DNA from 3 places in the Leuconostoc fallax genome. Region 3 is predicted to be linked to each of the others. Evidence: riboswitches for the same ligand, from Rfam matches in the RefSeq annotation. Region 3 holds a riboswitch; each other region holds the start of a gene.
The links. Region 3 has a riboswitch for thiamine pyrophosphate ahead of C5L23_RS04385 (ECF transporter S component). Riboswitches for the same ligand answer to the same signal wherever they lie in the genome.
Positions count from the first base shown of each region.

Region 1: linked by a shared signal. The riboswitch ahead of thiW (energy coupling factor transporter S component ThiW) and the one ahead of C5L23_RS04385 (ECF transporter S component) in region 3 are both predicted to bind thiamine pyrophosphate.
Region 2: linked by a shared signal. The riboswitch ahead of tenA (thiaminase II) and the one ahead of C5L23_RS04385 (ECF transporter S component) in region 3 are both predicted to bind thiamine pyrophosphate.

Region 1 covers NZ_PUFI01000005.1:20,288-31,231, forward strand. The annotation lists gene metG (methionine--tRNA ligase) at 1-812, shown strand, start outside; gene C5L23_RS00685 (DUF2000 domain-containing protein) at 1,083-1,490, shown strand; gene C5L23_RS00690 (helix-turn-helix transcriptional regulator) at 1,453-2,259, opposite strand; gene C5L23_RS00695 (MFS transporter) at 2,475-3,830, shown strand; TPP riboswitch at 3,899-3,996, shown strand; gene thiW (energy coupling factor transporter S component ThiW) at 4,274-4,798, shown strand; gene C5L23_RS00705 (hypothetical protein) at 5,079-5,378, shown strand; gene C5L23_RS00710 (hypothetical protein) at 5,411-5,665, shown strand; gene C5L23_RS00715 (bacteriocin secretion accessory protein) at 5,743-7,092, opposite strand; gene C5L23_RS00720 (peptide cleavage/export ABC transporter) at 7,110-9,257, opposite strand; gene C5L23_RS00725 (hypothetical protein) at 9,491-9,715, shown strand; gene C5L23_RS00730 (alpha/beta hydrolase) at 10,641-10,944, shown strand, end outside.
Region 2 covers NZ_PUFI01000014.1:354,006-364,949, forward strand. The annotation lists gene C5L23_RS05975 (QueT transporter family protein) at 1-76, shown strand, start outside; gene C5L23_RS05980 (3-oxoacyl-ACP reductase) at 78-815, shown strand; gene thiM (hydroxyethylthiazole kinase) at 859-1,644, opposite strand; gene thiE (thiamine phosphate synthase) at 1,641-2,288, opposite strand; gene thiD (bifunctional hydroxymethylpyrimidine kinase/phosphomethylpyrimidine kinase) at 2,278-3,090, opposite strand; gene tenA (thiaminase II) at 3,087-3,797, opposite strand; TPP riboswitch at 3,879-3,979, opposite strand; TPP riboswitch at 4,118-4,205, shown strand; gene C5L23_RS06005 (ECF transporter S component) at 4,321-4,902, shown strand; gene C5L23_RS06010 (ATP-binding cassette domain-containing protein) at 4,944-6,344, shown strand; gene C5L23_RS06015 (energy-coupling factor transporter transmembrane component T family protein) at 6,341-7,009, shown strand; gene C5L23_RS06020 (glycosyltransferase family protein) at 7,214-8,353, shown strand; gene C5L23_RS06025 (TspO/MBR family protein) at 8,391-8,870, shown strand; gene apf (aggregation-promoting factor) at 8,920-9,675, opposite strand; gene C5L23_RS06035 (methylated-DNA--[protein]-cysteine S-methyltransferase) at 9,967-10,467, shown strand; gene dnaG (DNA primase) at 10,640-10,944, shown strand, end outside.
Region 3 covers NZ_PUFI01000014.1:6,243-17,186, reverse strand. The annotation lists gene pheT (phenylalanine--tRNA ligase subunit beta) at 1-814, opposite strand, end outside; gene pheS (phenylalanine--tRNA ligase subunit alpha) at 816-1,865, opposite strand; T-box leader at 1,937-2,138, opposite strand; gene C5L23_RS04390 (winged helix-turn-helix transcriptional regulator) at 2,151-2,519, opposite strand; TPP riboswitch at 2,675-2,765, shown strand; gene C5L23_RS04385 (ECF transporter S component) at 2,875-3,438, shown strand; gene C5L23_RS04380 (ATP-binding cassette domain-containing protein) at 3,445-4,866, shown strand; gene C5L23_RS04375 (energy-coupling factor transporter transmembrane component T family protein) at 4,850-5,521, shown strand; gene C5L23_RS04370 (phosphoglycerate dehydrogenase) at 5,606-6,538, opposite strand; gene C5L23_RS04365 (nucleoside 2-deoxyribosyltransferase) at 6,538-6,978, opposite strand; gene C5L23_RS04360 (cytidine deaminase) at 7,044-7,439, opposite strand; gene pepF (oligoendopeptidase F) at 7,476-9,269, opposite strand; gene C5L23_RS04350 (competence protein CoiA) at 9,310-10,353, opposite strand; gene C5L23_RS04345 (adaptor protein MecA) at 10,413-10,944, opposite strand, start outside.

The DNA.
Region 1 (10,944 bases), on a different contig from region 3:
ACGAAAGTATGGTAACGTATCATCAGCATTTCAACAAATTACGGACAGCAGATGCTTTGGAGTCAATATGGACGATTATTCGTCGTGCCAATAAATATATTGATGAAACACAACCTTGGGTTTTGGCAAAAGATGAAGCGCGTGCAGATGAGTTGTCAAGTGTCATGGCACATTTGGCGGCTTCGCTAAGAGTTACTGCTGTACTATTGCAACCTGTACTGACACAAGCACCTGCCAAAATATTTGAACAACTTGGATTAGATTATCCCAAAGAGGGTGTGCGTATTGCTAATCTATCTTTTGGTGGCTTACCAACAGGTGGAAAAGTTGTGAAGAAGGGACAACCAATCTTCCCACGTCAAAATTTTGAAGAGGAAGTAACCTTTATTGCAGGTTTGGTTTCTAAAGATACTAAAGGTAAGGGACGTGCAGCTAAAGAAGAAGCCAAACAAAAAGCACAAACCGAAGCAGTAGTAGAAAAAGCACCAATTGCTTATGATGATTTTGACAAGGTACAAATTCTTGCAGCTAAAATCACAGCTGGTGAAATTGTGGCAAAATCAGAAAAACTTCTTAAGTTTACATTGGATGATGGTTCTGGTAAACCAAGACAAATCCTTTCAGGTATTCGTAAATGGTATCCAGAGCCAACAGCTCTGATCGGAAAAACGGTGGCTATCGTTGCTAATATGAAACCACGCAAAATGGCAGGTGAGATGAGTGAAGGTATGATTCTCTCTGCTGAAAAGAATGGTAAAGTAACAGTGACCATTTTGCCAGATAGTATTGAGGCAGGATCAGGTATCGAATAATTGTTAATTGAAAAAGCCAAAAACCATATATATGGTTTTTGGCTTTTTATTGACCATTTTTATTTAAAGAGTTGGATGTGCGATATAGTTCAAGTCAGTAATCATCGATTAAATGCCTTACTGAGTGAGATTGATATATTAGCGCACGATGATATAAAAAGATAAGTCGGTTAGTTTACTTTTTTGTTAAAATAATAGCAATTTTATACAATTTAAAAGTTTAAAATCAGTGTTTAATGGTTAATATACTAAGCTAAAGGAGTTGATGTGATGTCAACAAAATGTGTTTTGATTATAGACCCTGAATTACCTTTAGGGATTATTGCTAATACGGGAGCTATTCTTGGTGCCGCTTTAGGTAAGCTGCATCCTGAAATTAATGGGGATGATATAGTGAGTCAAGAAGGCATCCTTTTTCCAGGCATTGTAAATATTCCCATCCCAGTCTTAAAAAGTAATGCCGAAAAAATTGCAGGAATTCATTCAGAGGCATCGAATACTGACAATATTTCTGTTATTGCTTTTACAGATTGTGCCCAAACGGCCCAAAATTATGTTGAATACACTGAAAGCATTCAGAAAGTGCAAACACAAGATATTCAATTTTTAGGTATTTGTTTATATGGTGACAAAAAGAAGGTTAATCATTTTGCTGGTGATTTACCACTTTTACGTTAAGTTGTGTTTGGTAATGTTTGGGTGTAATACCTGTATATTGTTTAAATAATTTATTGAAATGACTTTCATCGTAAAAACCATTTTGAGTAGCTATAGCCGCCATTGATTGTGAATTAGCGTTTAGCAGTTGTTTTTGTGCATGATTAATTCGACAATTCACCAAATATTTATTTGGCGAAATATGATAGTACTTTTTGAAGAGACGAGTAAAATGAAATTGTGTCATACCAACTGTATGGGCAAGATATGGCATGCTTAGTGGTGAGGCATAGTTAGTTTTGATATAACTTTTGGCTTCTGTTAAGCGTGGGTCGACTTGATGCGGTATTGTATGATCTACGACATTATTTAATGTATGATGCTGTAAAAAAGTTGTTAATTGATTCAATTCGGCATGTTGTGTTGCTTGTGAGCCTGAGGCTAAGCGATGCAATATGTTTTTTAATTGCTGGCTTTGCATTGTTGTGAGTTTAATTGCCATTGGATGTGTCGCAGACTGCATTAATTTTGGCTCAAGAAAAAGCATTTGGTATTGCCAATGTAACGGGTCAATTGGTTGACACCAATGGACATATTGTGCAGGGATAACAACGAGTGTATTTGGACCAAGTTGCCGGATACTATCAACATGGGCTAGACAATGCCCCTTTTCAATAAAACCAATTGAAATTGTATCGTGAAATTGAAATCGTGGTGTTTGCAAGGTAAACTGACAAAATTTATGAATCATATCGTGTCTATTATGCACTTTGGTATATGTGATGCTCATACATGCTCCCTGTCTTATCCATATCATGCCAATATCGCTTCTTAATCAGCGTAAGGAATTTCAGTATAGTTCACAAATAGGGATAAGGTCAACTGCAATTTTAGCGGGAAAGGTGTATCATCTCGGTGTTGTAAGCGCATACATATAGTGGTAGGCTAAAAGCGTAGAGAGAATATGTCTAACAGGGACATATTATATTGAAAGGATGGCATGACATGTTGAATTTCTTAAAGCCTTTACCGTCAGCACCTAAAATTGAAGGACATAAGGTAGAGTCTGAGTACAAAAGACGTCAACTAGGTGTTTTAGTGGCGACGTGTTTTAGTTATATTGGATATTATATTATTCGTCTGATATTTACAACGGAACAGGTCCCTCTAATGAAGGCATATGGTTTTACTTTAGGTCAGGTAGGATTTATACTATCGACGTTTGGTATCGGCTATGGTGTGGCTAAGTTATTTATGGGCGCTTTAGTGGATAAATCTAATACTGAACGGTTCTTGGCTTTTGGTTTATACTTATCTTGTTTCTTTAACTTACTGATAGGTTTTACACAGAATTATTATGTTATTTTATTTCTAATGTTATTTATAGCAGTAACACAAGCTATGGGGGCACCGGCGTGTCAGCGACAAATTAGTTTGTGGTTTTCCAAAAAGCATCGAGGTACTGCCTTTTCAATTTGGGCTTCAGCTCATAATGCAGGGGCGTTCTTCTGTGTGGCATCAGTGCAATTAGCAACGTTCTTATTTTCGGGTTCGTTGACAGCAGTATTCGTCACAGCTTCAGTTTTTTCAGCTATTATTGCAACAGCTATGTTACTGATTAATACGGATCGCCCTGAATCAGCTGGATTACCGAATATTGCAGAGTACTCTGGTTATGAAGAGGTTGATGAAGACGGACAGCCAACGGCTACATCACTGACTGATAAATCTTTTGGTACAATTTTTGTCCAAGATATTTTAACCAATAAAGTTGTGTGGGCAGTGACACTGACATCAATGATGATATACATTGTTCGTTATGGCATTATGAGTTGGATTCCTAGTTATTTACCTACTAAAGGATTTAGTGTTGAATGGGCAAAGTGGTTTATTGGTATCTTTGAGTTATCAGCAGTTCCTGGTGTTATTTTGATGGGGGCATTATCCGACTTGATTAAAGGTCGCCGGTCATTAGTATGTTTAATTTGTAGTATTGGTATGGCTGGTTGTTTGGTTGCTTACTTTACAAGTAGTAATCATTTGGTCATAACTATTATGTTGTTTGTTTTGGGTAGCTTGATTTATGCACCGCTTGCACTTGTTGGTTTAATGGTTAATGAAGCTGTGCCAAATTACGCGGTTGGGTTGTCGACTGGTTTTATGGGCTTCTTCCAATATGTTTTCGGAGAAACTATGGCTACGGCATTAATTGGTAATTTAGTTGATAAATTCGGTTGGAGTGCTGAATCTATCGTAATTTATATTGCATCATTTATTGCTATTCTTTTATTAATCTATCTTGTGTTTAAGGAACGCCGCATTCTAAAAATGGAGTCCATTTTAAACAAGCAAGCCTCATGATGTGTGGCAATCAATGGTTAATAGTATTATGCGGTATATTTTGGTATACTAGATGCAATAATTGAATATTTATTTACTAGGGGAGCTATTATAGCTGAGACACAATCGTGGACCCTTCGAACCTGATCTAGGTGATACTAGCGTAGGAAAGTAACTCATAATACGTATGCTATACGCTGTTTAGTCACTTTTGTGTGCTAAATGGCGTTTTTTATTTTAAGGAGGCGATGTCATAAAGATGAGAAAGCGTCTGCTTTCAGCTTAAGGTAAGGGAGCACTTAACTTGAGTCATCTCAAATATTTTGCGAGGGAACCCGATTTTTATCATGCGGGGTGAGAGGTGATACGTTTATCACGACCGACACGATCTAAAAGGATCGTTAGCAAATTCAGGAGAGCAGGAGAGCAGGAGAGAAAGGACGTTCAAAGAACGTAAAATTATCATGCACAAAAATATAAATACATCGGCCCAACGCATTAAAAAGATGGTTGTGGCCGCATTACTTTCAGGGTTGAGTTATGCACTATCGACAATGATTATTTTTCCAAACATGGCACCATTTCAACATTTTGTTGATGTTATTGCAGCAATATTATTAGGGCCATGGTACGCAACGTTGTCTGGCTTAATAACGGGAGTGGCACGTATGAGTTTTGAAGCTCGTCCGGCAACCAGTGTCGTCAGTATTTTAGTAGCACCGGCCTTAGCGGCATGGCTATATCGCTTAACAGGTAAAATATGGGGTGCTGTCCTTGGCGAAATAGTGGGCGTTGGTGTGATTGGCGCACTGTTATCTTACCCTGTTATGAAGTATATTTATGGTCTGGATTTAAAGCATTTTTATTACTATATGCCGTTCTTTATTCCTTCTGTTGTTGTTGGTTCAATATTAGGTGGGCTCATGATGTATACTTTCAAAAAGTCTGGTCAACTGAAGAGATGGCAAAAATTATTAAACCATCAATAGTAGCACTATCTTAATTATTTTTTACGGATAGGTAAGTGAAGATGTAAGTGAAATAGTGCCGGTTGAAAATAGATATTATGTGTTAGTCATTAATTTAAATAACGATCATTATGATCGTTATTTTTTGTGACCATTTTTCTCGAATGATCCTAATTATGCAATAAGTTAAGCAATAGCCCAAAAGCCCGTTCTTTCAAGGCTTATCACGTGTATTGTGATTGTAAAAGGTGTATTCTGTGTGTAGATTATGTAGTTTACTGAGAGAAACAAAGGAGTTTGCATGGACAAAATTTTTAATGTTGATGGTTACGAGTTTGCAATGGTACATAAGGTATTTGGACAAGATATTTTTACGGCTACAGTTACTGATACGGAAGCGGTAGTGAACTGGATTGGTTGTAAAAAGTTTAATATGGATGACCATGTGGATTATGTTAGTAAATATGAAATGAGAGATCATATTAAACGCACCATTAATCGCGAGGTTTCAACATGGTTTATTAAACAAAAGAACCCCAATAAGTTACCGCCTTTTGATGGCATTATTATTAATAGAGCAGGTAAAGCCAATCGACTTTAATTTTGTAATAAAAAATGTGGAGGAGGGAAGTAATGCATCATAAAACTGATCTTAGTCGCTTGGTAGGGAAGCAATTTAAAGTAACTGATGCCAGTGGTTATCGATTTATAGCAGTGATTGAAGATATTGAGAAAGCCAAATCATTAATATCGTTGCCTGGTTTTGAAGATAATGCAGCAATGGCGCTAGATAATATCATTATGACAGTAAAATCTAATGCCAGAATTGAGAATCATCTACATGTTGGAACCTATGATACATTACCGGGTATTAGATTTATTATTTAAGTAGTAAAAGACGTCACTTCTTTAGGAGTGACGTCTTTTAGTTTTTATAGCTAACCAGCCTAAGAGAATAAGAATGACTACGCATGCAACAATATATTTTTGATATAAGAAAGCCAAGTATGTTTTCCTGTAATGACACTAATAGTACCAACTTGACCATAATAGATTGTTTGATAATCTTTGGCATTAAGATCTAAATTAGCGCTTACTTGGTAAAAGTTACCTTGCTTTGTTGCGACTGGATGAGCCGTAATATTGGCTATTTTACCAGTGATTGTTAAAGGCTTACTATTTTTTTGTGTTAAATGATAACGAATTGTTTGTCCCTCTGATATTGCTGAAATATCATTTGTTGAAATATAAAAATTAACGATAAGATCAGGGTGTTGTCTAATATTAGGGTATATTTGCGCAATATTGGTACCTTGAGGAATATTATCTAACTTAGTTTTATCAACTAATAACTTAACGGTACCAGATTCACTTGCGACAATTGCATTTTTATTGTTTATTTGTGTTGCATTGTACTGAATTCTCAGCTGTTTAATTTCTTGATTAATAGCTTTGAGTTCTTTTGTAATTGATGCTAATTGTTGAGATTTGAGTTCGGTTATTTTGTCTTTTAGTATATCTGATTTCTGGTGTTCAGAAGTGATGCCAGCATACTGTGTACGGTAATTAGTGATAGTATCATTTAACTGTTCAATTTGCTGCTTAATATTAGATACTGTTTCTTTTTTTACTTTATCCATTTGGACTGCGGATAAGCCCTGTATCTGATTTTGATAATTAGAAAAAATAGTGTAGTAATCGTTTTTAGATGATAATGTTGTATTATTTATGATGGCGTTGAGTAAAGCTTGATATTGATTTAAAGCAATATTCTTCTTTGCTAAGGCGTCTGATACAATGCCTTTTTGCTGGGTAGCGTTATTTTGATTTTCCACTTGTTGCTGAAAATCAGCTGTTACACTGCGGCACTGGGCGAGATAACTTTGGTAGGCAGATGAACAGCCATAATGATCGTCACTTAGAAATAAATTTTTATTTTGATTGATACTATCTTGATAGCATGTTAATGCTTGCGCGTGTTCTTGTAAATCTTGGAGAGATGATGATTGTAATTTTAAATTGGTGTCAGTTTCGATATTTTGATATTGTACGAGTAACTCACCAGCACGTACATCTTTCTTGGTGAGTAATTCGTTTTTAATAATAGGATTATTGCTTGTTGATTGTATAGTTTTTAATATTTTATGTGGTGCTATTTCACCAGTGCTTTTAACCACGATTTCTTTGTGAGTGAAACAAGCTATTAAAATTAAAATCGTGAGTAACATGAGTGTTGGAAAAATAATGAGTGTTGTGAAATTTTGATATCGTTTGTTATAAAATTCCGAACTTTCTAAGAGCTTTTGGTTGAACATAGATAAACCTTTCGCTGTTAACCCTTCACAAGATGATAATATTGCGCTTTATTATGCATGAGGTGCGTGTGATTACCATCTTCAGTAATCATGCCGTTTTCAAGAAAAATCACACGGTGTGCTTTTTCGGCAATAGTCAGTCGGTGTGCAATAAAAATAATTGTTTTGTCTTTAAGTGATAGCAAATTATCGATAATCTTTTTTTCAGTCGCAACATCTAGATTACTAGTTGATTCATCTAAAATAAGAATCGGCGCATCACTTAATAGTGCTCGAGCTAAGGCAATACGTTGTTTTTGGCCACCAGACATACCACCATCCTCTGATATTTCAGTTTGATAATTTTGAGGCATATTTTCGATATCAGTTTTTATATCAGCAAGCTCAACTGCATGTAAAATAGCTTCTTGTGTCGTGCCTTCAGGCGCACCTAATATCAAATTATCTAGAATACTACCAGTAAATATATATGGATTTTGTGGTAAATAAATGACGTGCTGTCTCAAATTTTGACGTTTAATTTGCTGGATATTTTGGTCGCCAATTTTGATAGTGCCGGTTGTCGGCGATATGAAATTGACTAAGAGCTTAGCGAGTGTAGATTTACCAGATCCACTCGTACCAACTAAAGCAATTTTTTCACCAAATGGAATATTGACAGAGAACTGTGTCAATATATTGCTTTGATAGCCATACTGATAGCTAATATTATCAATTGAGATATTATGCGAATTATTTGATTGAATTTCTTGTGACTCGATGCTTTGAAATTCGGATTCGACCAAGTAAACTTCGTTCAATCGGCGATTTGCGACAGTCGCTGTTTGTAATTTGGCTTGTAGATTAATAATATTTTGAAAGGGTTCAGTGAAATAGCCTAATAATGCATTATATGTTACCAATTGACCAATACTAATTTGGTTATCAATGACTAGCTTGGCACCAAACCATAAAATAAGCACATTAATAATGAGCTGAGTTGCTTGTTTAATACCACTTTGAATAGCTTCGCTTTTTTGATGTGCAAATGACTTTTTTAAATAATCAACAAATTCACGGTCAATTTTTTGATAACTTACTTGCTCACTTGTTAGAGACTTAATGGTTTCAATACCGTTAATATCTTCAATGATTGACGAACTTAGGGTTGCATTACTGGCCATTTGCTCTTGATTTAATTTTTCAAAGGGTTTCATGAAACAATAAACAATTAAGAAATAAATTGGAAACGAAATTAAGGAAAGCAAAAACAACTGTATATTTTGAATAGCTAGAATGCTACCAACAATAATTGTGATGCCCAAATCTAAAAATAAGGAAAGGATAGTATTAGCCATAGCATCAATAATGGCATTGGCATCATTGAAACGGGTGACAATTTCGCCAGTTCGACGAGTTGCAAAGAAGTTAACAGGCAGTTCAAATAGATGACGAACATAGGATAAGATAACTTCGATAGAGAGCCGCTGCCCCATAACGGTTAATAAGTAAGATCGGGCGAAGGCTAATAATTGTTGTAATATGTACGTTGCAATCAGGCCAAAGGAAATAATGGTTAATGTATTGAACATGCCATCAGGGATATAAGTATCGATAACTAGTTGCATGTAATAAGAACCAGCAATGCTAATAAGCGTCACTAAGAAAGAAGCTGCAATAATATTAATAATGAGCCCTTTTTGATGACGGATAATCGGCAAAAAAGATTGGATGCTACTTTTATTTTCTTTGACAGGTTTGTAAGCTGGTGAAGGCGACATGAATAATGAGACGCCTGTCCATTCTTCCGAAAATTCTTGTAGAGTCATCGATGTTTTACCGACCGATGGGTCGGGATCTGCCAGTAAAATTTTATCTTTGGTAACACCGTAAACGACATAATAATGTAAATATTGGGCTTTCTTCTCAACGTGGGCAATAAATGGTAAAGGCAAATCATTCATATCAAATAAAGTGATATCAGCTTGAATCGGACGGACCGACATATTAAATGATTCAGCCGCTTTGACTAAACCCAACGCAGTTGTTCCTGATAATGATGTTTGACAACGTTCTCGTATATTAGCCAATGAAACATCAGAACCATAGTGTTTTAAAATCATGGCTAAAGCCGCTACACCGCAATCTTTTTCTTCTAGCTGTGATATGTAGTGGAATCTTTTCATACAATACTCTCCTGTAAAATAATGCCAATTTCCATTTTATAATGAAGATTTTATTTTTTTACAAGTTAAACATGAATGGTCGTTATTATGAGGTGAATGGTTGATTTTAACCATTCAGTGCTATAAAATGACCGTTCAATGCATGAGTATATGAAATAATAATCAGTTAATGTATATTGAATTTATTCGTTGCGCAGCGATGAGAAATGGTATATAGAAAGAGAATTATAATTATGAACAAGGATAATGGGGATACTTTAAGATATGGTCAGGTTATGAGTAATGAGGCTTTATCCAATGTAAATGGTGGTATTTTTCCTATAGTTATTTGTAGCTTACTGTTAATCCTAGGGGACGCAGGTGTGATTCAGGCTATTAATGTACTTGATCAAAACTATATTATGATATTAATTGCTTATTTGGTCTTCATAGGTAGGGATAATAAGAATAGGTTGTGATGAGTATGAACGTATATAAAATCTTCATGGAACATTTATATTGCATTTATTTAATACACAATGATTAAAAATAAAATACCAGAGGGAAAGCCAAAAATGATAATTACTTTTGATAAAGTAATCAATTTCAGTTTAATATTAAATTCAATTTTCTTTACATTTTATATCATTGCAACTTTAGTGGGATGGGTTAGTGATGGGAATATCCCTTTAACATCATTATTTTTGGTATGTTCATTATCAATTTTGTCTGTTTCAGATGACTTTCATAGTAAGTAATAAAAATATTTAGAAAAATTAATTATGAGAGGATAACATTCATGAAAAAATTATCACGAATATTATTATTTTTATCAAGTGGTTTAGTAGCTGTTTTATGTGTATTAATAGTATTAATGAGTCTAAGTGATCAACACAAGTTTAGTACATTTACGTATTCCGATATGAATGCAGTATTTTACATTTGTTTCTTTATGGAGACGTTGCTAGTATCGTATGCTTCTGTATTATGCGACAAGCAACCAAATAAATTAACTATGAATGTTAATAAAAATCCAACATTAAATAACTTAATTTTTATGGGTGTTATAGGTGGAGTCTTTCTTATATCCAGAAAGTTAAGCATGCTTAACATACATCGTAATTGAGAGTAAAAAACAGTGCATATTATTTATAATATGCACTGTTTTTTATTTTATGGAAACGTTTATTAAGTATTCGATATTTCATAGCTAATAAGTTATCTATATTTCATGAACTAGCCAATATCATTCATATGTTAAAAACTAAAATGATGAGTCGCGATTTTGTTTAAATATTTCTCATCATTAAATTATCTGATATGATCCCCACTCAAATCATCTATAATAAAAATAAACATGTTACGTGATAAACTATCAGATGTGAATTTAACGTGGAGAAAAATATGACATTTACAAAAAAGTGGGTTATTTTAACTGTAGCATTCATACTCATCATCGTGACAAGTATGGTAGTTATCTTGAACACTGTAGGTGCTAAAAAAGTTCACAGGGAAAATGCGACCATAGTATTTCTACATGGATATGGTAGTAGCGCACGAGCTAGCAATAAACTTGCAGATGCGACACAAAGCCGGCTGAGTATTCGTAATCGAAAAGTGATACGAATTAATCGAGATGGAAAATTTAAAATTAATCATCAGCAAATCTCTAGAGCAGGCAATATCTTTCAGCTTGAATTTACAGATA
Region 2 (10,944 bases), 350 kb from region 3:
TGGAGAATTGGCATCTTTGATTGTTGGTGCTGTTGTGATTTTTGCTTTAAGTAAGATTGTTGATTTAGCGAAATAAGATGATAGATCAAAATTATTCAAATCAAAATGTTCTGATAACCGGTGCAGCGTCAGGTATTGGATTAGAACAACTAAAATTATATTTAGAAGCGGGCGCAAATGTTTTTGCAATAGACCGTCAAAATATTCCGATAGAACATGCACAATTAACCAGCTACAAGTTAGATATAACAGATCATCAGAAATTATCTGAAATAGCAGCAGCTATTGTACAGCAAGTATCTCATATTGATATTTTGTTGAATACTGCTGGTAAGCTAGATGATTATACGCCTTCATTAGAAACAAGTTATGCATCTTGGCAAGATATGATTGCAACTAATTTAACGCCGATGTTTATCTTATCTAACAGTGTGCTACCTGGCATGTTAGCTAATGGCTATGGTCATATTATTAATATGTCCTCCATTGCAGGACTGGTTGCTGGTGGCGGTGGGGCAGGTTACACAATGACCAAACATGCGATTGCAGGATATACAAAACAATTAACATATGATTATGCTCATAAGGGGATTCATGCTAATGCAATTGCACCTGGTGCGATTCAAACACCCATGAATCATAAAGATTTTGAAAATGGCGGTGAAATGGCAAAACAAGTTGCTGATGAAACGCCAGCTGGGCGATGGGCGAAACCCGAAGAAGTTGCGCATTTAACACTCTTTTTAACTAGTCCTCAAGCAGATTATATTAATGGTTCAGTAGTACCGATTGATGGTGGCTGGACCGTAAAATAAAAAAGCGATAATGAATTATAATGGTTCATCATTGCTTTTTTATTTATTCTTGTATAATTTTTGCGTACTTTTGAAATGTTGTATCATCGAGTTGTGCTAGGGTATCAAAGACTGCATTAAAGAAAGAATAAGGTTGATTAGGATACTCTTGAGCAGCGATTTCACCGGCAACTGATAGCAGAGCAGTACCGAAAGCGCAGGACTCTAAGTTGAACTCTGTTGCCAATGCAACGCCGATAATACCGTCTAGCATATCACCAGCACCGACATTGGTTGCAAATTGTGGATTACCATTTTGAATGATAAAAACGCTATGCCCGTCGGTTACAATATCTTGTTCACCGGATATGATAATAAAGGCGCCGGTCTTAATAGCTGCAGTTTTGGCAATAGCTATTTTATCACCAGAATCTTGCCCAGCATCAATGCCTTTGCTAGCCCAAGCAACATCAGCGATATGTGCAATTTCACTGATATTTCCTCGAATGGCAGCGATTTTTACGCTTTCGCTCAGTAATTTAAAATTAGTATCTCTTATTTTGGAAGCACCAATAGCAACAGGATCGACAACCACTGGGATGTCCTTTTTATTTGCTTCCCGGCCACTGCTGATGACACTCTTGAATGCTTCAGGATTTGTGGAACCTAGATTAAGAACTAAAGCGTTAGAAATACCGGTAAGATCGCCAGCTTCACGAGGATCTGTGAACATGATGGGCGAACCCCCAATAAAATTAATGGCATCAGCAACGTGTTGAGGTGTTACCATATTAGCAACATTAAGGATGATAGGATTAGTGGTTCTGATTTTTTCGATGGTCAGTGTCATAATAATGATTTTCCTTTTAACTGATATATGGTTGCTGCAACATTGCTACTATTCATGATTGCTGAAATGACTGCAACGCCATCAACTGGTGCCTGTCTTACTGATTGAACATTATGTTCATTAATACCGCCAATTGCTACCGTTGGTAAATCTGTTGCTTGGGATAGTTGGTGGAGATTTTGTGTTCCGATTGCTGGTGCTGCATCGCGTTTACTTTGGGTGGAAAAAATAGGACCGATACCTAGGTAGGCAATACCAGACACCTTTTGAGCATCATGTAATTCATCTTTTGTGTTGATGGATAAACCAACAAACATGTTATGCGCATCTTGCAAAACTTGTGAAATATCAGTATCGTTTTGCCCGACATGAAGACCATCTGCGTTTAATTGATTGGCGAGTTCAATATCGTCATCAACAATAAAAGGAACATGGTATTTCTGAGTGATATCATGTGCTAAGCGTCCGATTTCAAGTTTTCTTGTACCAGATAAAGCGCTAGGACCTTTTTCACGGTACTGAAATGCTGTAATGCCGTGACGGCAAGCTGCTTCTAATTGGGATAAAAAAGAATCAATATTACCATGAACGTTTTGTGTTCCAGCAACTAAATACATATCTAAAATAGCCTTATTAAATTTCATTTGGGGTACCTGCCATTTTCCAATGATTTAATGGTCCGTGTCCATGGCCAACAATAATATCTTGTTGAATGATTGTTTCGATAAAAGACTTCCCAAAACGAATTGCTGATGGGATGGTATCGCCTTTAGCCAGCGCGCTAGCAATGGCTGAAGATAAAGTGTCGCCTGTACCATGTGTTCGAATTGTGTCAACCTTTGGACTTGCCATCCAAAAGTCAGTCCCGTCTGATAGTAGTACATAGTCAGAAATAATATCACTGTCTTGATGGCCACCTTTGATGATGACGTTTTTAGCCCCCATACTAGCAATTTTTTTAGCTGCAGTACGTGTATCTTCATGATTTTTGATTGTCATATTAGTAATGGCTTCTGCTTCAGGAAGATTAGGTGTCACAATAGTCGCTAAGGGAATGAGATCATGAATGACAGAATCTATAGCATCTTTAGATAATAAACGTGTACCGCCCTTGGCAACCATGACAGGATCAACAATTAGTGGTTGTATATGATATTTTTTAATATTTTGCACAACACAGGCAACGTGTTCAGCATCAGCTAGCATACCGGTTTTGGCCGCTTTAATATCAAAATCCTCATAGATAGAGGCGAACTGCGCATCCACCATATCGGTGGGGAGTGCAAAGGCTTTTTGCACGTCCAGCGTGTTTTGAGCGGTAACCGCAACAACCACATTAGTACTAAATACATGGCAAGCTTGCATTGTTTTAATATCAGCTTGAATACCAGCACCACCACCCGAATCGGTGCCGGCAATCGTTAGCGCTTGAGGATATTGTTTCATGATTGTTGTGCCTCGGGTTGACTAATGATTGATTTAAAATGCCAATCTTGTTGATAGAAAGCCTGTTCCCAGAATTGCCACTCTAGTTCACAACTCTTTAGGAAAAATTGTTTTGCCTGAGTTCTTTGCTCAGATGTTGCTTCTGAAGCGAGGCGGTCGATCCAGCTAAAGACCCGTTTTGATAAGGATTCATCAGCGTCATTTTCCGTACCGGCATAAAAATCAATCCAACTTTTAAATGGATTATCATCAGTGTTAGCGTTTTGAGCAACTTGTTGACGGGCGATTTCACCGTAAGTCCAAGGGCAAGGCAGAAAGGCAGCCAGAATATTCATGAGAGAACCCGTGTCAGCTGCTCGATACATATGTGATTCATATAAATAGGCTTTGGGTGCTGGGGTAGCGTGTTGTAAATCTTCGTACTGAACACCTGCCACATCGCAAAAGACATGATGGGGATGTATTTCACTATTCAAAATAAAATCAATTGAATTGGCAAAAAAGGTCATTTCATTACGATCGGTTAGTTTTGTAATAGCATTAGCATAAATTTTAATGAATTCACTTAAGTACTGATAATCTTGCTGTACATAAAAAATAAGTGCCGCTTTGTCGACGTGCCCATTTGTAATACCTTGTACAAATGGATGTTTGTGAATTTCCGCCATAATAGGCGCTGCTGCTAGTTTTAGTTCATCTGAAAACATAAATCCTCCTAGCTGCCACTAGTAGAATACAAATAAAAAACCTTCTTTACCTAGGTGAAATCTAAGTAAAAAAAGGTATCTTTTATCAGAATACCACTTTCCTACGCTAGTATTGACTAGATCAGGTTCAAAGGGATTGACTTTACATCATCTCAGCCAAAATGGCACCCCTAGTGGACAGCATATTATTATTTTTAATGACGTTAGCATAGCATAACTTCATCATTTATTGCAAATACTTTTCTGAACGATTTTGAATGGAAGGATAAAAAAGTTCTTGATTTAGGAAAAAGGATAACTTATACTAACGTCGTAGTTAAATTATTTATCTGGGGTACCGTAAGGTTGAGATAATACCCATTGAACCTGTAGGTTAATACCTGCGAAGGAAGATAAGCTAGATTGGTTTTTAGTGCCGTCTGTTGCATTTTTCTTTTGCAATAGATGGCTTTTTACGTTGATTTAGTCATCGGGCAATTTATTGATACATAAGGACCTCTTTCTCTAGGAGGAGTAGGAGATTATGGAAAATTCAGAAGCAGTACAAACATCAAGGGCGTACAAATGGTCACTTAGAGAAGTCATTTTGATGGCTTTAATCGGGATTGGATTCGGTGTCATTTATTTTATTATGGATCCGATTTATGCAGCGCTAGATGCGGTGTTAGTCCCAATGGGACTACATCCCTATGCAATTGCTATTACAATCGGGCCATGGATGATGGCTGCGCCATTAGCGAGTTACTTACTTAAAAGAGTAGGTGCTGGCTTGATTGGTGAAATATTAGCAGCCACTGGTGAAGCTTTATTGGGTGGCTATTGGGGTGTTGCGACAATTATTTCAGGATTTATTCAAGGGATTGGTTCGGAACTTGGTTTTACATTAACGGGTTATAAAAGTTGGAAATTAGGATTGATTTTATCAACATTAACGGGAACTGCCGTAACCTTTTTTTGGTCATTGTTTCATGATGGCTACCTACAATTGAATATAGGTATGTTAATTGGTTTGTTTATTGTGCGTTGGATTTCAGTTGGCTTTTTTGCAGGCGTATTAGTTTACTGGATTGTTCGCTTATTAGAAAAGTCAAAATTGTTGAAGTGAACGTTGGTATTGAATGTGATTAAAGAAAGTTGACTGTAGGTATGAAATTAGAAACACATCAGCTAAGTATTCAATATGACAATCAAATTATTTTGAAGGACGTTGATTTTGAGCTGGAGAGTAAGCAATTTGCTTTGTTAGTTGGCCCTTCGGGATGTGGGAAATCGACTTTAATGATGGCACTTGCCGGTCTGTATCCAAAATACGGCGGGGTGTTAAGTAGTGCAGTGACATTAGATGGTCTTGCTGTTCACTCGATAAAAGCGAATCAACGCGCGCCACAAATCGCTATATTATTTCAACATCCTGAACAGCAGTTTGCGATGGACAATGTTAGAGATGAAATGATTTTTGCACTCGAAAATTTGTCGTTAGCTGCAGAAGAAATAGATAAACGAATTGATCAAGCGCTTCAATCGGTTGGTATAGCGTCATTGCAGCACCGCCAGTTGTCACAGTTATCGGGTGGTGAATTACAAAAAGTTGCACTTGCTGAAACATTAGCATTAGGTGCTGAAATAATTTTATTAGATGAACCATTTGCGGCAGTTGACCCGATACATCGTCGAGAATTACAGTTGGTACTCAAAAAATTAGTCGACGAAGGACACGGCATTTTAGTATCCGATCATGATAAAAGTAATTATGATACGCTCATCACGCATTTATATCATATGGAAAATCAGCAACTAGAACGAGTTGCTGATGCTGCATGGGGTGATTTTTTTAAGTCAACGCAGCAACAGAATCGTGTAGATAATGCACCATTTAATCAAAATATTTTTCAAATGCAACATATGGGTTTAAGTAATGGCAATCAAAGGATACTCGAAAATACGGATTTAGTATGGCCAAAGGGTAAAATAACATTGATTACTGGACCAAATGGTATTGGTAAATCAAGTTTATTACGGGCAATGGCTAAATTACAGGCATATTCTGGTGATTTAACCTATCAAGACGTTCCACTGCATCGTATCAAATTAAAACATCATGCAAGACGAGTTGGAATGGTGTTTCAAAATGCGAGCCAACAGTTTCTAAATATTACTGTTGCCGAGGAAATCGAACAAGCACAACAACATAGCCATCGTAGTGATTACTGGACAGCTGAAGTGATAGCCGATGCAGTCGAAAAATTAAATTTAATTGGATTATCTCATCATTCAGTCTATGAGTTATCAGGTGGTCAGCAAAAAAAATTACAAATCTTAATTATGATGATTATTGCACCAGAAACTTTATTAATGGATGAGCCATTAGCAGGTCTAGATGAGCATTCTATTCATGTATTAATGTCATTATTACAATACACAACTGCATTATTACATCAGAGCATTATCATGATTTCACATCAAACGCATAATCTGTTACCTTATATTGATTATCACGTGCATTTTGATAAAAATGGTTTGCACTATTGTCAGCAGGTAGCCTCATGAATGAATCACAGAAGTTGTTATTAGTTCTGCTCATCTCCGTTGAAATTGCTTTTACACATTCCGTCGTCGTGAATATGGCGCTAATTGTGATCAGTATTATGATTTTGATTCTGGTAAAATGTCCAATTAAGACATTAGTTCGTTTGACCATGATGTCGATTTTACCAGCCTTGGGATCATTTACATCTTTCTATTTTTTCGGTAGAGGTGATAGCGCTGATCGTTTACATTTTGCTTTAGTCATGACAACGCGTGTGTGGGCTTATATTTTTATGGGTGCAGCCTTTATGGAAACGATGGTGCTATATAAACTATTGAGAGCGTTGGAACAAAATGCTAAAATGTCAGCTACCTTTGTTTATGGTATTCTTGGAGCTTTTAATTTCATTCCTAAAGTTATTACGGCTGTTAAAACAACGCGAGCAGTAGCATTAATGCGAGGACAAGTGCTCAGTTTTTGGTCACCAATTTTGTACTTTAAGGCGATTAGCCAAGCTTTAGTATGGTCTAATAATCTAGCTATGGCTATGACATCACATGGTTTTGAAGAAGGAGAATCAAGGAGCTATTATCAATTATTACCGACAAAAATAGCGGGCTGGCTAATTATTTTATTTATTATGATAGCGCTACAAATTTGTCTGTTTGTGATTAAGTTGTGGTAATTAAGTCTCTTTAAATGAGATTAAAATATGATAATACTCATAAAAAGACTAATGAATATCCTTGAATAATTAGGATTTATTAGTCTTTTTTATATGGTTTAAGTGGCTGAAATCGTCTCTTTTGTTATTTGACTTAAATAGAGTTAAGATAAAAACAAGGAAACTTATAAATGATATAGGATGATTGTAGTGAAGGGAGAACAAATGTCTGATAAAAAAAAGGTAGTCGATGTGCCGCAAGGTGATATTCATGTTTATGATGATATTATGCCTTATTTTAATTCAGATCCAGTGATTCAAAATACAAAAAAGCAGTATCAATCGGTGACGTTTGTCACGACGGGTATTATTGCTTTTGACGGTGGACAGACAACGATGTTGCATCTTGGAACAGCGTTGAGTAAGCAAGGTTACCAAGTCTATTATTTAAGTTATGTTGAACAGCCTGTTGAAGAAATGGAAGAGAACGCAGCGTTTAATTGCCCTGGATATCAAGGGACTTGTTTAGGTATTAATGATTTAGAACGACATCAATCTGATATTTGGATTGCAACATTATGGGAATCCGCTTATGTGATTAAAAATTTCAAAGGGTATAAAATGTATTTTGTTCAAGATTATGAACCTTACTTTTATGCCTATGGTGATCGTTATCAATTAGCCAAAAAAACGTATGAACTTGGCTTACATATGGTGAGTTTAGGTCCATGGTGTGCTGATTTGATCGAAAAAAATTGTGTGGTTAATAGTCCACTTGAAAGCATTAATTTCCCTGTTGATAGCTCAACATATCCTTTCCAAGAACGCGATTTTAGTCAATATTTAGATAAGAAAAAAATTAAGTTGGCAGTTTACACAAAGTGGGTGAGCCCAAGACGAGCGCCCATTTACATTCAAATGGTATTGAATAATAGCCAACGACTGCTAAAAAAGAAAGGAATTGAATTAGAAATTTCTTATTTTGGGTCAGACAGTCAATACCAATTCATTAATGGTCGTAATTTAGGGAAGTTGAATCATTCACAGTTATTGCAACTTTACCGAGACAACGATTTTGGTATTGCACCATCTATGACAAACTTCTCATTAGTAACATTTGAGATGATGAGTGCTGGATTGCCTGTTATTGACTTTGCTGAAGGTTCCGGACCATGGTTTATGTCTAAAGACACTTATATATCAACGCACTTGGATGAATATCAACTTTCTGTAGCTATCGAAAAGGCTATAGCGTCACCAAGTCGTCGTTTGCAAAAAATGACACAGGATGCTAGAAACTATTTGCAACGTATCACATGGCAAAAAACAATTGATGATTTTATCGCTGTATTGGCTAATCTGTGAGATTGTCATTGGTTCATTGAGAAAGTAGACAGTCATTATGAAAAATAACAAGGTACTTGCAACTGTACAGTTTATTATTATTGTATTAGTTGTAGAAGGTATTGGTTGGTTATCTGGATTGTTAGCAGGTGACATTGCAACTAAGTATAATCATTTAACCCAACCGGTGTTATCACCACCTTCATATGTTTTTGGTATTGTTTGGCCATTACTTTACTTTATGATGGCTACAGCTTTCTTTATTGCATTGCGACAAAAAAATAAGCGTTATCAAAATCGCTTTATTGGCTTGTTTGTTGTTCAATTAGCTGTTAATTTTATTTGGAGTATTATTTTCTTTGGCGGAAATGCTTTTTGGTGGGGACTACTGGTAATTATAGGTTTAGATGTGCTGGTTATGTTCACTCTGAAATATGCCTATCGTATTCACCGCTACGCTGGATACTTACTAGTGCCATATATGTTATGGTTGCTATTTGCAACGTACTTGACGATTGGTACTGCTATACTCAATTAAAAAAGGTCGGACATTAAGTCCGACCTTTTTATACTTGGATTATATAATATTAATACCAACCATTAGCTAACCAGAAGCTCTTGGCATTTGACCATGAACCATAACGATCACTAACGTAGCTGTCCGCAACCTTTTCTTGGTTGGCTGCAGAATAATCACCATTTAAGTATGATGAACTCAATTGGTATTTACCAATATATTGGCCATTACGGGCGCTATAAGAATTTGTTGATTCCTTATTAGCAATCCACGCTTTGGCTGAAGCATCGCTACCTGAAACAGAACTTGAGCTTGATGCTGTTTCTTCTGTAGACGTAGCTTGTTTGGTTGAAGCAGTTTGTTGAGTTGATGCGGCTTGTTGAGTTGAAGCAGTTTGTTGAGTTGATGCGGCTTGTTGAGTTGAAGCAGTTTGTTGAGTTGAAGCAGTTTGTTGAGTTGGTGCAGTTTGTTGAGTTGAAGCAGCTTGTTGAGTTGAAGCAGCTTGTTGAGTTGAAGCAGCTTGCTTAACAGCAGGTGCTTGTGTTTGTGTTGTCGTTGTATTACCTGAAAGGCTAGGGATTACCAATGTTTTACCAACAAAGATTGAGTTGACATTGGTAATGTTATTTGCCTTAGCGATAGCAGATACACCAGCTGAAGCTTGTGCATCACCGTAAGTTGCGACGGCAATCTTGTTTAATGTGTCGCCAGATTTAATTGTATAGTTTGAGTCAGCAGATGCTGCGCTACCGCCTGCAATAAGTAATCCTGCAGCTGCGGCTGTTCCTAGAATAGCTTTAGTAAAGTTAGTAGCGATAGTAGTCAATTTGTTTCCTCCGTTTGTGTATATCAATAACAATGTTACGAATACTATTCTGAACCTTAGCGATTACAGTGATATTACTTCACTTTTTTTAAACAAGGACAAAAATGGATTAATGTTAAGCGCGTGATATATTCTTAAATTGATTACTATTTTTAAGTCAGTGAGATGACAATTTGTAATATTATACATACTACTAACATATAATTAGTAGATTGATTGATTATATAATAGAAGAAAATACAATTTTATCTTAATTTTATCTATATTAGTTGGAAAAACCGAGGTGAGAATATGGTAATACTTTATTATGATCAATATACTATCAATGATATGACTTATTACTTGGCCGTCGATGGTCAGTTGAGTTTGAGCTTTGTGGGTTCTCCAAATCATGGCCTGTCAGAAATACATCAGTATATTCCTGATGCACATTTAATAGAAGATAACATGCGGACGGTGGGTGCTGCACAATATTTACAAGCATACTTTAATGGTGAAGAATCACCAATTAGTCAACACATTACTTTTCATAGTGGTACTGACCTACAAAGAGCAGTTTGGCAAACGCTATTAACAATTAAGCGGGGACAAACATGGAGCTACAGCCAATTGGCTCAAAAAGTCGGCTATCCCAGCGCTGTCCGAGCAGTGGCAACAGCTGTTGCAAAAAATCCAGTATTATTCGTTGTGCCGTGCCATCGCATTATTCGTCAAAATGGGGATATTGGACAATATAGAGCAGGAAAAGATCTTAAACGGCAATTATTAATGATGGAAAAAGCGATTGTTTAGTTAACATAATATCGGTACTTGAGTATTATAAACGATGTAAAAGCTTGATATCATAACATTTATAGCGTTAACCGAGACTTGACAAAAAGCGGTTAAACAGCTAAAATTATATTTGTTAGTATTTAGTCGCAGACTGCTCGTTTGCGACTTTTGTTATTGAAAGGTGGTCTTTGTGGCAGGTAAAATTCCGCAATCTTTTGTTGACGAAGTTCGCCAAAAAGTTAATATTATAGATGTTATTGGTCAATATACTGAATTAGTTAAACGTGGCAAGCAGTATAATGGTTCTTGTCCATTTCATGATGATCATCATCCATCACTTTTTGTCGATGAAACGAAGCAAGTATATAATTGTTTTTCGTGTGGTCGTTCGGGTTCGGTTTTTTCATTTGTTATGGAAAAAGAGGGGTTGAGCTTTCCTGAAACTGTATTGTCGTTGGCTGAGTCTGTTGGTATGACTGTCAGCCAACAAATGGC
Region 3 (10,944 bases):
CGACAATGTTATTAATTGGTCGCATACCAGCATTCCACAAGCGTTTTTGTAGCCACAGTGGACTATCTTGTACTGTCACATTATTCATCACACGCACGGCATACTTCGATACTAATGATGGCTCATCTATCACAACATTAATTTGGTCCGCGGCTAACGTCTCATACTCTATTAAATCGAAGTCTGGTTCAGTCACTGTAACATGGCGCATAGCACCAAATTCATAGGCTGTCCCAATCATCGATAACATATCTGCACGATTAGGCGTTAAATCTGTATCCACAACAATATCATGCATACCCAAAACTGCCAATGCGTCATCACCTGTCGAGACATCTTTTATATCTTCTGGGTTAAATACAAAAATACCGGCTTCAAAATCCTTTGGTGCAATTTTGGCGTCAAAACCGATTTCTTGTAAAGCAACTAGCATACCGTTGGACTCAATGCCACGTAGCTTTACCTGAGATAATTCGATTAATTCACCACTTTCATGATTGATAATATGTGCCCCAACTTGGGCCAAAATAACAAACTGTCCAACTGCTACATTAGGTGCACCAGTCACAACTTGAACCTGTTGTGATTGTCCAATATCAAGTTGCGTAATCACCATGTGGTCTGAATCAGGATGGGTTGCAATTGACATCACTTCAGCCACAATCAAGCCATCTTGCTTGTCCGCTAAGGTTTTATAGTCGTCAACTTCAACACTCGTACGTTCGATTTCTTCTACTAAATCGCTAATATCACTTTCTGTTACGGCTAATGGCTGATCTAAATACTCATTAAGCCACTCTAAATTGATTTTCATGTTAATTACCCTTTCGATTGAATTGTGAAATGAAGCGTACATCGTTTAAGTAGAATTGTCGAATATCATCTACACCGTATTTCAACATAGCAAAACGATCCGGTCCCAATCCAAAGGCAAAGGCTGAATACTTAGTACTATCCACACCATCCATCTTCAAAACGTTTGGATGTGTCATACCAGCACCTAGTACTTCAATCCATTCAATATCCTCTGGTCGCGTGTCAGGTGTTACTTCATTCCATGACACATCAACTTCAACACTCGGCTCAGTAAAAGGGAAATATGATGGGCGTAAACGAATTTGATGCTTTTCACCAAACAGTTCTTGAGCAATTGACAAGAGTGTTCCCTTTAAATCAGCCATTGTGATATTTTCACCGACAACCAATCCTTCAATTTGATGGAATTGATGTGAATGCGTCGCATCATCTGTATCACGACGATAAACCTTACCCGGGCTAATCATTTTGAGCGGTCCTTGGCTAAAATCATGCTTTTCTAAAACACGAGATTCAACGGGGGATGTTTGCGTGCGCATTAATATTTCCGGTGTAATATAAAATGTATCTTGCATATCACGTGCTGGATGATCTTTTGGCAAATTCAAACGCTCAAAATTATAATGATCCGTCTCAATTTCGGGTGCATCTACGGTATCATCAACGACTTTAAAACCAAGGCCAATAAAATGATCTTCGATTTCATCAATAATCTGTTGCAAAACATGCGGTTGCCCGACGCGACGTGTACTACCAGGTAATGTGACATCTAATTTTTCAGTTGCTAATTGCTGATTTAGTGTAATAGCCTCTTGCTGTGCTTTTTTTTCGGCTAATAACTGCGTAATAACCTGTCGCACATGATTACCAACTTCACCAACCTTTGGCTTCTGTTCAGGGCTAACATCCTTCATCCCTTTGAGCAATGTTGTGAGTTGACCTTTTTTACCAAGAAAAGAAATTCTTAGCTTTTCTATGTCATTACCACTAGCATTAATATTTTCAATGGCAATTTTTTCTAATTGCTGTAATTCCTCTATTAGGTTCATTGCTTATCTCATCTTTCTAACATTCTAAAATGAATACCGACAAAAAACGTCCCATGTTTCCAATGATGAAAACATGGGACGTTATCTATCGTGGTACCACCCAACTTTTAACCGATAAATGATCGATTTCTTTCACATTCTTAACGCGAATAAACGTCTGGTGTTAACCAAATGACTCCTGGCTGAAATTCAGTAATCATTAGTGTGACTTTTCACCATATCATCACTCTCTGAAACTAATATCATACTTACTAGGCCAATCTTTGTCTCTTAATAACTAGTATATCATTTTTTAATTTCTTCGTCACCATGGCAATCATCCGTAACATGATTCCAATCATCTGACCATTCATGTATTGCTTTCATGATTGGCCGCATTGCTTCCCCACGTTCTGTCAGTTTATACTCAATAAGATTTGAATCATCATATGTAACACGATTGACCAGGTTGTCTGCTTCTAGTGCTTTTAGTCTCTCTACTAATACACGGTCTGAACAACCTGGAATTGCTCTAGAAATCTCCAAAAATCTTCTTGGCCCGCTGACAAGCAATGCCTCAATAATCATACCGTTCCATTTACGCCCCAATATTTCAAAGGTACATAAAAAATTACGACACAATAAATTTTCTGTGTGTTTCGCTAACTTCGCCATTGTATCCTTTTCCCTCATGAATTTGTTTATATCATAACATACACTAAATATGATACGACAAGTAAACGTTTCCATTCGCACAAATTTCTGTATTATATAAAATATAGCTAAGTATTGCAAATTTTAACAGCGCTTGATACACTTAAATCGTTGAATCAAACAAGCTGGGGTGCCGTTATGGCTGAGAAAATACCCATTGAACCTGATCTATTTTATGTTAGCGTAGGAAGCTTAGTTTGTTTACTCGTAAGATAAGTAGACAATACCCGGTACACTAACATGTGTGTCGGGTATTTTATATATCAAGAGACAAAGGCTCTTTGATTCTCCAATATTATAAATGGAGGTTTGTTTTATGCAAACTGTATCAGAAAGTAAGCACACTTGGAGCTTACGAGACGTTATTTTTCTAGCGATTATCGCAATATTCTTTGGTGTGATTTATCAACTTTGGAGCTTTGCCTACTACGCAATAGCCGCAACACCATTAAAACCATATGCTAATGATTTAACTATTGGTGTTTGGTTAATGGCCGGTCCATTAGCTGGTGTCTTGTTAAAAAGAATCGGTGCCACTGTTATTGCTGAAATTTTAGCTGCGGCTGTTGAAATGATGCTATTTTCAAGTTGGGGTGCTGCTAATTTGATTGCTGGTTTTGTACAAGGTATTGGTAACGAACTTGGATTTGCGATGACTGGTTATAAGAATTGGTCAAAACTTGGATTGCTGCTATCTAGTATTATGGCAACAATTGTGACATTTGGCTGGGATTGGTTTCAAAGTGGTTACAGTGCTTATCATTTTGGCATGATTGTGACATTATTCATTATTCGTTTCATTTCGATTGGTTTCTTTGCTGGAATTCTTGTGTATTGGATCAGTCAGCTTGTTGCCAAAACGAATCTATTAAAGCACTAAATCATTATGACAACATTAGCTGTTAATCATCTAAGCTTTGCTTATGAATCCAATCAACCGAATATTTTAAATGATATCACGCTATCTCCAAAACCCAGTACCTTCAATCTCCTCATTGGTCCCTCTGGTAGCGGTAAATCAACATTACTAAAAAGTATGGCTGGTCTGTATCCTAAATATGGTGGCTATGTTACCGGCGGCACAATATTATTAAATAACCATGATATTAGTACCTTAGCACCCTTTGAACGCGCTAAACGTGTGGCATTACTTTTCCAAAACCCTAGCCGTCAGTTTGCGATGCGTACAGTTAAGGAGCAGTTAATTTTTGCTCTTGAAAATATCCAGATGCCAGTAAATGAAATTACACCACGTGTGAATCAAGTCATTGCTACTTTACGCTTAGAGCCATTACTCGAGCGTGATTTAATCACACTTTCCGGTGGTGAACAACAACGCGTAGCATTAGCTACTGTTCTTGCTTTGGATAGTGACATTATTTTGTTAGATGAGCCCTTTGCTAACGTTGATGCTACATCTCGATTAGCCATCCTAAAAGACCTGCATGAATTGCAAAAAAATGAGGGTAAAACAATTTTTATATCTGATCATGATTGGACAGGTTATCATGACATTGTCGATCACTTGTTTGAATTGGATATTGCAACCAAAAATATTGCTGAAATTGATAAACATCATTTACTGCAAGTTGAGACAGCATCATCAATTCATCATCATTTCAACGATACTTATCGTTTGAGCTGGCAACAATTAGCGCTATCTGTCGGTCAACATCAATTGTTGCAGGCAAATGATTTTGCTTTGCCACTGAACCGTTTAGGTTTACTATCAGGCGATAATGGGGTTGGTAAATCAACTTTATTTAACGCTTTAGCACACCAAATAAAATATGACGGTCACATTTATTTTGACCACCAACCCACTAAAAAAATTAAAATTAAGAAATGGGCAAAGCAATTGGGCTTGGTATTTCAAAAGAGTACCGATCAATTTGTCGCCCTTACTGTATCTGATGAAATCAAAATCTCTCAGCGACACAGTTTAGCACCCCATTATTGGAACGATGAACGTATTCAAACTGCAATTGAGGCATTGAATTTAGCGCATGTCACGCAACAAGTAAGTTATCAGCTGTCTGGTGGTCAACAAAAGAAATTACAGGTTCTCGTTATGTTAATTATGGCGCAACCTGTTTTATTATTTGATGAACCTTTGGCAGGCCTAGATATGACTTCCTTAACTGTTGTATTACAACTCATCAAAAAAACCATGGCTGATTTAGAATTGAGTGTATTAATGATTTCACATCAACGGCTTGGTGTAACACCGTTCATAGACTATGAAATCCATTTGAGTGACACGAAATTAACATTATTAGGGGGACAGCAAGATGTCCAAACAACTTAATGCAAGTATTCTAGTTATTATCATGATTGGTGTTGGTCTCCAATTAACATTTGCTAAAAGTGTTATTCTCAATATCATTATTACTTGGATTGGTCTAGGTTATTTAATCTACTGTCGGGTATCATTTAAAATGTTAGCAACCATGTTGTTAGTAGCTTTCCCTCTATCACTTGGTACTTGGTGGTCATTTGTCGCCTTTGGTGTTGCTGATGTTTGGCACAATGCTTGGATATATAGTACCCGTCTATATGCTTATTTATGTTTAGGAGCTGCTGTTACCTTAACCGTCAATGTTAAACAACTATTATTAAGCCTTTCACAACATTTACATCTATCAGCAACATTTGCTTATGGCTTACTGGCTGCTTTTAATCTATCACCACGCGTCAGGCGTCAAGTCAAAACAATCCGATATGCTGCCCAATTACGTGGTGTTACTTATCATCTCTGGCAACCACAATTATATTTCAAATCCGTATTAGCAGCACTGCAATGGTCAGGTGATCTCGCAGAGGCAATGACCTCTCATGGGTTTTCTGAAGGATTTTCACGTTCGACAACCTATCATGATGATTTACCTAAGTGGCAATGGGGCCTCGCTATACTTTGTATTTTAACTTTTGGTATTGTAGCTTTTATAATTAAGCCTTGGTAAGCGGCCACTATTTAATATATGCTAAAAATTGAATGACATGCATCAATGCAAAATAAAAAACGTTTAAGTTTAACTTAAACGTTTTTAGTTTACTTGTGATCGGACTTCTTTCCCAGTTAAAAGACGAACAATTTCTTCAGCTGCGTAAAGACCAACATTTTCATGTGCTTCTTTTGAATTGGCTGCAATATGTGGTGTGACAAAAACATTAGGCAATTGCAATAATTCGCTATCAGCTGGTAATGGTTCTTGTACCGTAACATCTAGACCCGCACCGGCTATTTTATGAGCCTTTAGCGCCTCAATTAATGCAGGTTCATCAATAACAGATCCACGGGCAATATTAACTAACACAGTGTTTGATTTCATTTGATCAAAAGCATCTTGATTAACCATACCAACAGTATTAGCAGTTGCTGGCAATGCCAACACAATAAAATCAGCCTGTTGATAAATTTCATCTAATGATGCCATACGCCCATTAGGCACATCACGATCACGTCTAGCATACGCTAAAATATTCACATTAAATCCTGACAACAATTGGGCAATTGTTTGCCCAATATTTCCAAAGCCAATAATGCCAACAGTTTTACTTGTAATTTCTTGTCCACGATATTGTGCTAGAAAATCATTATCTGCTTGTCCGATCATCTTTTGATGATATTGATAGAATAATCTACCTGCCATTAGCATATGCATTACTGCCGTTTCAGCTACTGACACAGCATTAGCGCCCGGTGCATTAGTTACCGTCACACCATATTTTGTTGCATCATCCAAATTAACATTGTCATAGCCAACACCAAAACGCGCAATAATTTTTAAATTAGGTAATTTTTGAATGATTTTTTCATCTATTTTGTGCATCATCACAATAATGCCATAAAGATCTTTACCATATTGTGTAAAGTCTTCATCAGTGTCTTGACTATTGATAACAACTTCAAAATGAGCGCCTTCAAGATAATCAATTACTTTTTGAGAAATACCATTAAATACTAGAATTTTTTTCATTAGAATAATTCTCCTGTAAATGCATGAGTAGGTGTTGTATGAAAATCATAAGTCACAAGATGCTTAGCATCAGTAAAATATGCTGTGAGCGATTCTGAAAGCATGAGATTAACTGGGAATTGTAACTCGTTCAATACAATAATCGGCTTTTGTTGTACCCAGGCCATCCCCTGTTCAAATGCAGTACCGGAGTCTGCATCGTTATCACGATAATCAATGATAGATAGTAGTATATCTGCATTCGTCACATTTTGTGTATCTCGCTTAAAGACTTCGGCTGCCCACTTTGATGTGAACTGCTCATGTTCTGTTTCTTGATGAAGTCGTGGTGAGTAATAATCTGTCACTGTAGGATTAGCATCCAAGGCTGCTTCCACACGTTTAACGCGATCAATTTGCTCATCACTAAAGAAAGGTGCCGCTAAATAAATTTGTGCCATACTTTCTACCCCTAATATCTATTAAAAAATGTTAAGCCTAACATGACTATCAAACAATTTTAGTATTATGTCAGACTATCAAAAGCACCAGGCATCAATTGAGAAATATCTGTTTGAACAGTTTTGCCTGCCGTATTAGTTAACCAGATTGGCATATCAGGCTTAAAAAATTCCACCATAACTTGACGACAAGCACCACAAGGAGCGATGGGTTCGTTCGTTTCACCAATGATGACCAATGCATCAAACTCCCGTTCCCCTGAAGCTATTGCTGTAAAAATTGCTGTACGTTCTGCACAATTGGTTAAACCAAAAGATATATTTTCAATATTTACACCTGTATAGATTGTGCCACTTGAAGATTTTAGCGCTGCTCCCACTGGAAAATGTGAATAAGGAACATATGCATGCTTTAATGTTTGCCTAGCTTTTTCCAATAAATCGTGTGGTGGTTCCAACATAAAAAATCCTCCTCAGGCTTCTAAATCATCCTGTCATTATTGTAGCAATAATCGCTCTAATTCATTTAATCTTTGTTCAAAAATATTAAACGCTTGATTGAGATAATCTTTCTGACTCATATCTACACCGGCGACTTTCATAACGTCTAAAGGATACTTCGAACTTCCTGATTTTAAGAATTGTTTATACGCTTCAGCTTGATCACTTTCCAAAATACCCTCAGCTAATGTTGTAGCTGCTGCTTCTCCAGTAGCATATTGATAAACATAATAATCATAATAAAAATGCGGTATTCTTGACCACTCATAGGCAATTTCTTCATCTGGAAATAAATCTGCACCATAATATTTTTGGTTCAGCGCCATATAAAAGTCGCTAAGTGTTTCGGCTGTCAATGCTTGACCTGCCGCAGCAGTTTGATGCAACCAATCTTCAAATTCAGCAAATTGTGTTTGTCTAAATACTGTTCCCTTGAATCCGTCTAAGTATTGATTGAGTACATAAGCTCTAAAATTAGGATCATCATTAGTAGATAGTAGATAGTCTGTCAGCAATGATTCGTTGGTTGTCGATGCAATCTCTGCTAAAAATATTGGATAATCACCATAGTGGTAACCTTGATTTGTTCTTGTAAAATACGAATGCACACTGTGCCCCATTTCGTGAGCTAAGGTGTATACATTATTCAAATTATTTTGCCAATTAAGTAGGATGTATGGCACAGTATCATAAGCGCCCCCAGAATAAGCCCCAGAGCGCTTTCCCTTGTTTTCCACAACATCTATCCAGCGCTCATCAAAGGCCTGCTTAACAACCTTAATATAGTCTTCACCCAATGGTGCTAGGGCCCTTAAGACAATTGCCTTTGCTTCTTCAAAATTCACATCAAAATCAACTGATTTAACTAAAGGTGTGTATAAATCATAAGAATGTACATCTTCAACTTGTAGCACTTTCTTACGCAAGGTAACGAAACGATGCAACAATGGTAAGTGATCATGGACACTGTCGATTAACGTCGTAAATACTGATTCCGGTATATGATTCCTTGATACAGCCGCTTGGCGCGCATTATCATATTGACGTACCTTGGCCAAATAATTGTGCCCTTTAATATGTGATGATAATGTCGAAGCTAATGTATTTTGGAAACGTATATAGCTATCATACAGTGTTTCAAACGCTTCACGGCGCACGTCTCTATCCTTTGATTCTAATAATCGACTATATAGACCATTGGTTAACTGAATTTCACGCCCCTTATCATCATGAACAAGGCCAAAAGTCAAATCTGCATTATCAAAAACACTGAATGTTTGTTCTGAAGCACCAAATATATCGCTAGCCCCAGCTAACAAAGCTTCTTGATCTGCCGATAGTATATGTGGTTTTTGTTTCAAAAGCGTATCAAAATAATGCTGATATTGCGCTAATGATTTAGAATCCATATATTCTTGCAGTGTTGATTGAGGTAACGCCAATACTTCAGGTTCAAAAAATGCCTCTGCTGCGCTTACTTCAGCCCAGAGTGATTGCACTCTATCATTATAAGCAGCATACTTTTGGTTACTTGTGTCTTGATCAAATTTTTGATGTGCATAGACATATACTTTTTCCAGACTACGATTAACCGCTAAAATAGCCTCATATGTCGTTTGTAATGTTCGACTACTTTCTCCAACATGTCCGACAAATTGTGTTAAATTTTGGCTTGCTTCTTTAATATGTTTAAGTTCAATTTCCCATTCTTCATCTGAATAAAAAATCTTCTGTAAGTCCCATGTTAACGCTTCAGGTACTTCTTTTCTTGTTGGTATTTCTTCAACCATGCCTGCTACCTCTTTATGATAATTATTCATCATTTTATCATTATTTCGGCGTTTCCGCTAATTTTTCCTCTAAGGAATCATACCACTTAGGCAAATGTAAAATGATAATATACTTTTCTGTAATATTAATTATATTTATTATTTCTAATTCATACAATGTCTGATTTATACAATAATCGATGTAAGTATCATCAAGTGTGTCGTAAAAATATTTTTTTAATTTTTGATTGAATTGACGACGCTGAATAAAATTATGTACGCCAATCTTTGCCAGTAAAAGAATGATGGATATACGCCATTGCCAATTAGAAATACGTAATCCAAATAACGCACCTTGATGTATCCACCACGGCGCCTGAATAAGCTGATATTGTTGCTCATATAACGAAGCTATTAATTTCACATCAATTCTTTTCCCAAAAATTAATGACTGTAACTTCATAAGCTGTTTACCCAAACTAGGTAATTTTTGTTGCTTAAATTTTTTGTCCACTATTTGTCCAAATATTTCATTTCGAAATATTTGATCGTACTGCATAGATGAAAAATCATATTTTCTAAAATTTTCAAATTGAACAAACTTTTGAATTTTTGGTATATAGAATAAAATTTTTTTATGATTCAAAAACTTCATCATCGTTCGTTGTCCCGTTTTAGTCGAAAAGTATTTTTCACCTAAAATCCAATAGTATTCAATATGTTCAGAAATATACCCTTCGTTACGTTCCATGTATCTTTGCCATGATATTGGACTGCATTGATATTCAAACGCATAAGTCTTATTCACGGTTTTTAATAGAATATCAGGACGTTGCGTAATATTTGGGATAACACTCTCTAATAAAACCTCGCCATACTTTTTTAGTGATGCTGCAATGGCCAGTTTACCTACTAAGTGTTCAAAGCTTTCATTTTCAGTAAATGAATGACATTGCGTATCTATCAAATGAGCAAAATGATTTCTTTTAACATCACCATTTTTTAAAACAACCTTTTCTCGACAACCTGGGCAATAATAGTGTGCCTTTTTATTAGCTTGGTCTGCTCGTATATAATGATGATGGGCATCAATCGCAATAAACATTTTTCGTATGTCCCTCTAACGTATCATACGAAAAAGCAGCCAATTAATTTTGGCTGCTTTTAAAATATTTCATTTAATCTTTGAATAGCTGTACGCTCAAAAATTATTTTACCGTGTTCACGTAAAACATCAAAGCTAATTGGACTGACTCGCCCGAACTCCAATGCCATTGAAATGATATCTCTCTTTTTCTCTAAGCTCATTTCTACTGATGGAAATGCCAAGTTTAAATAATATTTATGATTATATGAAACTAAGCTCGATATTGTATTTTCTAATTGATATTCATGTGCAAGACTAATTGCAGATTCAAAGTTATTCAAAACTAAAGTGACATCTTTAATCGCAATATCACTCTTAGCTTGTTCCTGCTGTGCATTTTCTGTATGACCAGCGTCTTTCCCAATTAATGCATCTTTAATCTTATCTGGCACCTCATCCACTGTATCTTCTGTAGATTTAGAATGATTTTCAATAACTTTACCAAATAATTCTTCAACGTCAGTATCTTCATCAACTTTAGAAATAAACAATTCTAGGCCATTCTTGTTGGGTAATATTTGAAAAGTGACTTGCTGTTCGTCTTCAAAA